DNA from 4 places in the Shewanella aestuarii genome. Region 4 is predicted to be linked to each of the others. Evidence: predicted binding sites of a transcription regulator. Region 4 holds the regulator's gene; each other region holds the start of a gene.
What was found. Region 4 encodes sigma-54, which starts transcription at its own class of promoters, with help from an activator protein. Its sites were predicted from a motif close to GTTGGCACGNNNNTNGNNT; they were not measured.
Positions count from the first base shown of each region.

Region 1: a site for sigma-54 is predicted at 1,174-1,192, ahead of HBH39_RS15550 (TorF family putative porin). Genes of this name have one in related genera too.
Region 2: a site for sigma-54 is predicted at 806-824, ahead of flgF (flagellar basal-body rod protein FlgF). Genes of this name have one in related genera too.
Region 3: a site for sigma-54 is predicted at 827-845, ahead of HBH39_RS04495 (CmpA/NrtA family ABC transporter substrate-binding protein). Genes of this name have one in related genera too.

Region 1 covers NZ_CP050313.1:3,564,853-3,567,062, reverse strand. The annotation lists gene HBH39_RS15555 (PA3496 family putative envelope integrity protein) at 1-137, opposite strand, end outside; gene HBH39_RS15550 (TorF family putative porin) at 399-1,088, opposite strand; gene HBH39_RS15545 (HU family DNA-binding protein) at 1,346-1,618, opposite strand; gene HBH39_RS15540 (response regulator) at 1,743-2,210, opposite strand, start outside.
Region 2 covers NZ_CP050313.1:1,126,611-1,128,820, forward strand. The annotation lists gene flgE (flagellar hook protein FlgE) at 1-642, shown strand, start outside; gene flgF (flagellar basal-body rod protein FlgF) at 871-1,614, shown strand; gene flgG (flagellar basal-body rod protein FlgG) at 1,626-2,210, shown strand, end outside.
Region 3 covers NZ_CP050313.1:969,590-971,799, forward strand. The annotation lists gene HBH39_RS04490 (sodium ion-translocating decarboxylase subunit beta) at 1-543, shown strand, start outside; gene HBH39_RS04495 (CmpA/NrtA family ABC transporter substrate-binding protein) at 1,031-2,210, shown strand, end outside.
Region 4 covers NZ_CP050313.1:525,318-527,527, reverse strand. The annotation lists gene lptB (LPS export ABC transporter ATP-binding protein) at 1-231, shown strand, start outside; gene HBH39_RS02485 (RNA polymerase factor sigma-54) at 403-1,884, shown strand; gene hpf (ribosome hibernation promoting factor) at 1,910-2,197, shown strand; gene ptsN (PTS IIA-like nitrogen regulatory protein PtsN) at 2,200-2,210, shown strand, end outside.

The DNA.
Region 1 (2,210 bases), 990 kb from region 4:
GCTTGTTCTAAATAGTCTTCCAAGCGGCGTTTCACTTCCCGTTTATGGCGTAAGTTTTCAGCTGATTTTGGATTACGTGGTGAAGTCATTGCTTCAATTTCTGTATCATCTGGAACTCTTTCACTAAGATTAGCCATAACAAAACCCTCATAACTAATATAAAGCTAAGTGCTAAATCAATAAGCACTTTCTAACGAAAAAACTCTCTGCAGAAAAGCAAAATATATTGCTCGTATTGAACAGTTTTTTTTACCTTCACATTTTAGCTTAGCAGCTATTTTCACGCTTGCTAATCTTGCCTTGAATTGTTGAACAAATGAGAACAACAATGCCACCCTATGGTGGCATTGTCAGTATTGAGCTAGCGCTCATAGAATTAGCGTCTATTGTTGATAGGTTTACATTTCAAAGCCATATGAATAGCCAAGAACCACTTTGGCATCATCGTCCTCAAGATCAGTATCAGATACCATAAATGAGATGGTGCCAAAATCAGTTTCAGTGCTGACGCTGAGGTTGTAATCAGAGTATGCGCTGCCGTCAAACAGGTCTTTAACCACATCACCATGTGAGTAACCATAGTGAAGACCAAGGCTTACTTTCTCGGTTAATGGGAAGGTTAAGTTGACTTGTGCATAACCCCAATCTGTTTCACTGTCTGCGCCTGAAACATCAGATTGAGCATTAACCACTCTTGAATACCCTACATCTAACCATTCCCATGCTAATGCAAAAGAGACTTCACCAAAGTTGTAACTGCTATCTGCATCTGGATAGGCATAGTAAAGATAGCTTAGGTCATAAGTGACATCCTCACCTATGCTACCGCCATAACCGAGGTATAAATCAAACTCGTAGGTAGCAGCGTCACCAAAATCAACATTTGATGCCCAACCACCGGCATAAAATCCTGATTCATGAGCGTAATCAATACCACCTTGAACGGCGACTGAATCATCAGTTTGAGTCACACCACGCCACAAGTAGTTAGATGTAGCGCCAATATTACCTGACACTTCAGCTAATGCTGAACTGCTGACAAACACTGTGCTTGATAAGATAACTGCTGTTAATAGTGATTTTTTCATCTTCTTCCCTCAAAGTTTTATTGTTCATTTAGTGCTTTGTTTTTAAGTCCAGAGTACTAAATGTTTGATTATCTGATTTATTTGAAAGCGAAGGTTGTGCCACTTTTGAATTTCGTTTTATTTCAATAGCTTATATTGCACCGCATCATTATGTTGCATACTTGTTGCTTTGTAATGGTGCGCCATTGCACATGAGTTGTGCAAAATTGAGGCATTAAAAAACCTCCATTAAGGAGGTTTTTAGATTGAGGGCTAAATTAATTAACACTGTCTTTCAGTGTTTTGCCTGCTTTAAACTTAGGAACAGTTGCCGCTGCAATTTGAATTTCTTTACCCGTTTGTGGGTTGCGGCCTGTACGTGCAGCGCGCTGTGAGGTTTCAAATGAACCAAAACCAACGATAGAAATTTTGTCGCCATTTTTCATTGCTTCAGTCACGGCTTCTTCAAAAGATTTTAAGGCGCGGCCAGCTTCAGCTTTAGTTAGATCTGCATTTTCAGCAATTTTTGCAATTAATTCGCTTTTGTTCATATTGATATTCTCTGCTTTCCATAGAATTGTATTTTTAAAACGTTATTAACATGCCATAAGCATTGTGGCTTTAAAAGTCTTTTGTCTGATAAAAAACAAAAAGAGTGCTAAATGTGCGCTCTATCTATTCTTCTAGCAATTTAAACAGGATGCGTTTGACTAAGTTAGGCTCAAATGGTTTGTCACAAAGCGCATTAACCCCAGCGCTTGATACATTAGTTAAGTGAGCATCATTGGCTTCTGATGACACCATTAAAATAGGAATGTGTGATTGTTGGCTTTCATTGCGGATATATTGAGTAAGTGCTAATCCATCTACACTGGGCATGTTGTAATCAGTGATTACTAAATCATACATGTTGTTTTGCATCAAATTGATAGCCTGTGCACCATCTTCAGCCTCGGTAATAATTTGAATACCTAAATTACCAATAGTGCGTTTGATCACATTACGCGCTAAGCGGCTGTCATCCACTACAAGCACTCTGAGGTTATGAACATCAAAATGGGTTAAATCCAGTTCGTCATGGCTGATTAAGTCAATGGTTGAATTTAATGCGGTTGCTAAATGATCGGCACTAAAAGGTTTTGG
Region 2 (2,210 bases), 600 kb from region 4:
GGAGAATATAATTTTGATAGCGATGGAGATGGTAACCCAGACCCTACTACTAGAAGCGCTGTAAATGCAGATGGATGGAAAGGTGCAGTAATTAAGTTCAATGATGTTGGTGCTTATACGGGTACTGATCCCGCGATAATAACAACAGAAGAGCTTGGTGTTAATGGCGCTGGAGTATTAGATCCAGGTACTGATGGTACTCAAACTATTACCATTAACTTCAATAATCCAACTCAGTATGCTTCACCATTTGAAGTGACCGAGTTAACTCAAGACGGTACCACAGTTGGTCGATTGACCAATGTCGGCATTGGCGCTGATGGTCTGGTAACGGCAAGTTACAGTAATGGTTCAACCGTGCCTTTATCACGAGTCGCCCTAGTTCGATTTGCCAATGAACAAGGTTTAACGCAGGTAGGCAATACTGCATGGAAAGAGAGCCTTGATTCTGGTCCGGCTTTAGCGGGTGAAGCTAATAGCGGTACTTTTGGTAGCATTCGTTCATCGGCATTAGAACAGTCAAATGTTGATTTAACCACCGAATTAGTGGATTTGATTTCAGCACAGCGTAACTTCCAAGCAAACTCGCGTACCCTTGAAGTGAACAATACTCTTAACCAAACGGTATTACAGATCCGTTAATCGTTGATACATCACTTATAAGCGTTGCCGTTATCGGCAACGCTTTGCCTTTGTATAGTTTTGCGGTATTTATTTCGTTATTTTTTGACACTCTCCAGTTATCTCTTATTTCTTTTATTTCCCTTACCATCAATAAAACAATAACTTAAAAGTAATTCGTTTTATTGGCATGCCAATTGCTTTGTCTAAGTAATATCGTTGTTTAAAGGTTTTTTGACGGAGCGGCAAATGGACAAATTTATGTATGTTGCGATGAGTGGTGCTAAGCAAGGCATGAATGCTTTGGCAGTACGCGCAAACAACTTAGCCAATGCCAATACCGATGGGTTTAAGTCTGATATGACCCAAGCTCGCTCAATGCAAGCATTTGGTGAAGGCTTACCTACTCGTGTGTTTTCTATGATAGAAAGCCCGGGCACTAATTTTAGCAACGGGCCATTAAAAGCTACTGGTCGAGATTTGGATATTGCCATTAAAGGCGATGGCTGGATAGCGGTACAAGCCCAAGATGGTTCAGAAGCTTATACCCGAGCTGGTAGTTTGAAATTTGACAGCACAGGTTTATTAGTTAATAGCCGCAATACGCCTGTTATGGGCGATGCTGGGCCTATCGTGTTGCCACTACCTATCGCTGGGGTGCATATTTCAGAAGACGGCATTATTTCAGTACGCCCACAAGGTGCAACCGCTGAAGTGATCGAAGAAGTGGCACGAATAAAGTTTGTTAATCCGGGTAACGATCAAATGATGCGTGGAGAAGATGGCTTATTCAGACAAATGTCAGGCCAGCCTGCGGCAAAAGATCCTGATGTGCGTGTCGAAAGCGGTGCGATTGAAGGGAGTAACGTCAATCCTGTGCATGAAATGGTCGCCATGATCGATATTCAACGTCAGTACGAAATGCAAGTCAAGATGATGAAAAATGCCGAAGAGGCTGATCGCTCGTCATCATCATTATTAAGAATTAGTTAGGAGTAATTATTATGCATCCAGCTCTGTGGATTAGTAAAACGGGTTTAGACGCCCAACAAACAGATATTGCGGTTATTTCTAACAACGTTGCTAACGCCAGTACCGTCGGATACAAAAAAAGCCGCGCTGTGTTTGAAGACTTGCTATATCAAACAATTAACCAAGCTGGTGGTATTAGTGCCGATAACTCTAAATTGCCAAACGGTTTAAACCTTGGCGCAGGTACTAAAGTGGTTGCCACCCAAAAGATGTTTACCCAAGGCAACATGCTCACTACTGACAATGCATTGGATTTAATGATCGAAGGCCCAGGCTTTTTTGAAGTGCAAATGCCAGATGGGACACCTGCTTATACTCGTAATGGCCAGTTTAGCTTAGATGACACGGGGCAAATCGTCACACCGGGCTCAGGTTATGTTCTGCAACCGCCAATTACGATCCCTGATAATGCCACTAGTATTACTGTATCAGCCGAAGGCGAAGTGTCAGTCAAAACGGCTGATGCGGCTGAAAACCAAGTGATAGGCCAGTTAACCATGACAGATTTTATTAATCCATCAGGGTTAGATCCACTCGGTCAAAATTTATATACCGAA
Region 3 (2,210 bases), 440 kb from region 4:
ATCAAAATGGAACAGCTACGTGAAGTGAGTAAGCGCGAGAAGATCATTTTCCCATTAATGGTCGTTGGATTAACCATTTTGTTTTTACCCGCAGCAACACCGTTAGTTGGTATGTTCTGTTTAGGTAACTTGATGCGTGAGTCTGGTGTTGTTGATCGATTATCAAAAACAGCACAAAACGAACTGATCAATATTGTGACTATCTTTTTAGGACTTGCTGTTGGTTCAAAGCTTTCGGCTGAAGAGTTTTTACGCATCGAAACCTTAGGAATTTTATTACTTGGCGCAGTTGCTTTCTCCATTGGTACTGCTGGTGGGGTATTAATGGCTAAGTTAATGTGTAAATTATCTGGTGGAAAAGTTAACCCATTAATTGGTGCAGCGGGTGTATCAGCGGTACCAATGGCTGCTCGTGTGGTGAATAAAGTTGGCTTAGAAGCTAATCATCAAAACTTCTTATTGATGCATGCTATGGGGCCAAATGTTGCAGGCGTATTAGGCAGCGCTGTCGCAGCAGGGGTATTGTTGGCGGTATTAGGTTAACCAACACTATCGTTATTATCTGGGCTAATATTATGTCTTTAACAGCATCTAAATTCATGAGTTAGTCTAACTTTATGTTCAGTCCAATTAAAAAAGCCAATGCAAATGTCATTGGCTTTTTTTTTGCAGCGTGGTCAGGCTGAGTGCGACGTATGAGAACTGTGTGATTCATCTTAGTGCGCCAGTTGTCACTATGCACTGTTTTGGCGCTGTTTTGATATTCACAAGCGAGATAAAACCTTATTATGAAGAGTGTAAGTCAATAAAATTAACAACTTAAATAGTTGGCATAAATGATGAATATATATTTGTATATACGAAATTAAAAGCTGTTTAAGCAATTGAGGACTTAAACGCTATTAATGATTTGATTGTAAAAATTATTCAGATTTATTTAGCAAAGGCGCTATTAGGGGATTCCTTATCGGATACCGTAAAGCGCCTTTTTTATTGAGAATTTAAAATTGAAATAATGAGGGGATTAAATATGAATTGGAAAACAAAGTTTGCTCAACAGCTTGTTAAGCCGCTGTTATTCACTTTGGGGGTGAGTGCAAGTTTAACGGTAACTGCCGTAAATGCAGAGGTTGGCTTTCCGGAAAAAGAGGAGTTGAAATTTGGTTTTATTAAACTAACCGATATGGCGCCAATAGCCGTTGCCTATGAGAAAGGCTATTTTGAAGAAGAAGGTCTATACGTCACTATTGAAGCGCAAGCTAACTGGAAAGTGTTGTTAGATGGCGTGATTGATGGCCGTTTAGACGGGGCACATATGTTAGCTGGCCAACCTATTGCCGCAACCATAGGTTATGGCACGCAAGCCAATATCATTACGCCATTTTCAATGGATTTAAATGGTAACGCGATTACCGTATCCAATGAAGTTTGGGCCAAGATGAAACCCAATATTGCTAAGCAAGACGATGGTAAGCCTGTGCATCCGATTAAAGCTGATGCGTTAAAACCGGTTGTAGAAGAATACATTGCCGCAGGTAAGCCATTTAATATGGGCATGGTATTTCCAGTATCAACCCATAACTATGAATTGCGCTATTGGTTAGCTGCTGGCGGTATTCACCCCGGATTTTACGCGCCACATAAAGGCGATACTTCAGGTCAAATCAATGCTCAGGCGTTACTGTCGGTGACGCCTCCACCGCAAATGCCTTCAACCTTAGAAGCTGGCACCATTTACGGTTATTGCGTGGGCGAGCCTTGGAATCAGCAAGCTGTATTTAAAGGTATTGGGGTTCCTGTGGTGACTGATTATGAAATTTGGAAAGATAATCCTGAAAAAGTTTTCGGTATTACAGAGGAATTTGCCCAAAAGTATCCTAATACCACCATTCGCTTGACTCGTGCGTTGATTCGCGCAGCCAAATGGTTAGATGACAACAATAATGCAAACCGCCCTGAAGCGGTGAAAATTTTGTCGCAATCTAACTATGTGGGTGCAGATTATGAAGTGATTGCCAATAGCATGACAGGAACGTTTGAGTATGAAAAAGGCGATAAGCGTGCAGTGCCTGATTTTAACGTGTTTTTCCGCTATAACGCCACTTATCCATATTATTCAGATGCTATCTGGTATTTAACTCAAATGCGTCGTTGGGGACAGATCGCTGAAGATATGCCTGATGAATGGTACAAAGAAACCGCAGCTAAAG
Region 4 (2,210 bases):
GCAGGGGTAGACCCCATCTCGGTTATTGATATCAAGAAAATTATTCAACAGTTAAAAAATCGTGGTTTAGGGGTACTGATCACCGACCATAATGTGCGTGAAACCCTTGATGTATGTGAACGCGCTTACATTGTTAGCCAAGGTAATTTGATTGCCGAAGGCACACCGGAAGAGATCCTAAACAATCAGCAAGTTCGGGCTGTATACTTAGGCGAACAATTCAAGCTATAGTTAATCTGAGGTGTAATTTAAATCAACGATGATTAAATTCAATCAGTGATTCACAGTCACAATGTTAACGGATAAAATAACAACTAACATTCAGTTTTAATTAACTATTTCAGTAATGAATTACTGTATAATCTGTGTGGCAAACCATATTTCATCTAGGGATTAGTCGTAATGAAAGCTTCACTCCAACTAAAAATGGGTCAACATCTAACGATGACCCCACAGCTGCAACAAGCGATTAGGTTGTTGCAGTTATCTTCATTGGAGCTTCAGCAAGAAATTCAACAGGCATTAGATTCAAATCCCCTACTAGAAATGGAAGATGAGTTTTCACCATTAAACACTGAAAAGTCAAAAGATCAATCTGACACCGACTTCAATGAAGTCTCGGTATCTGCGGTTGAAAGAGATACCTCAAACGTCGATACAGCAGAATCACTAACCAAAGAACAACTACCAGATGAACTCCCAATGGACACCTCTTGGGATGAAGTCTATACCGCATCGCCAATGTCTGGTTCAGGTTCTGGTAACCTGCCAAGTGATGATATGCCATTTCAAGGTGAAACCTCTGAAGGCTTATATGAACATCTAGAATGGCAAAAAAACCTAACCCCATTTTCCGAAACCGACTTAGCCATTGCCACAGCCATTATTGATGCCATTGATGACACAGGCTACTTAACCCAAAGCACTGAAGATATTTTAGAGGCGATGGGCGATGAAAATATTGAGCTTGACGAAGTTGAAGCCGTATTAAAGCGCATTCAGCATTTTGACCCAATAGGCGTGGCATCACGAGACTTGCGTGAGTGTCTATTAATTCAACTAATGCAATATGCCCCTGACACGCCGCACATTGAAAACGCAAAACTGTTGATCAAAGACTATTTAGATTTGATCGCTGGTCGAGATTTTCGCACCTTAATGCGAAAAACCAAGCTCAAAGAAGATGATTTACGCGAAGCTATAGAGCTAATCCAATCACTGAATCCGCGTCCAGGGGCAATGATCTCCCCCCCTGATGACGATTATGTTATTCCAGATGTATCAGTGACCAAAAAGAATGGCCGCTGGGTAGTTGAATTAAACCCAGATAACATGCCAAAAATTAGTATTAATCAGCACTATGCTTCAATGGCTCGCAGTACCAAAAACCAAGCAGATAGCCAATTTATTCGTGGCCATTTACAAGAAGCCAAGTGGTTTATCAAAAGCTTAGAAAGTCGCAACGACACCTTACTTAAAGTCGCCAATTGCATTGTGCAATTTCAACAAGGTTTCTTTGAATATGGTGAAGAAGCCATGAAACCTATGGTGTTAAATGATATTGCTGAAGCCGTTGAAATGCATGAATCTACCATTTCACGGGTTACCACCCAAAAATACATGCACACCCCACGGGGTTTATTTGAACTGAAATATTTTTTCTCTAGCCACGTTAGCACTGACGATGGCGGAGAATGCTCTTCAACAGCAATCCGCGCATTTATTAAAAAGCTGGTTGCGGCTGAAAACCAGAAAAAGCCATTAAGCGATAGTAAAATGGCCGAACTGCTGGCCGAGCAAGGGATTAATGTTGCGCGTCGTACTATCGCGAAATATCGTGAAGCGATGATGATCCCGCCCTCAAACCAACGTAAGAGTTTATAACCTACTAAGCGATTGGAGGAACTATATGCAAATCAATTTATCAGGACATCATGTAGAAATTACCGAGTCACTTCGAGAATATGTCGCGACAAAATTCACAAAGCTTGAACGACATTTCGATCAGATCAATAATGTCAACGTGGTACTGAACGTTGAAAAACAATCACAAAAAGCAGAAGCTAAAGTGAGTTTAAACGGCGCTGAAGTATTTGCCATGTCAGAAAACAGTGACATGTACGCAGCCATAGACGCCCTGATCGATAAACTCGATCGTCAGGTTATTAAACACAAAGAGAAATTGACTAAGCATTAACGATGGAACTTAG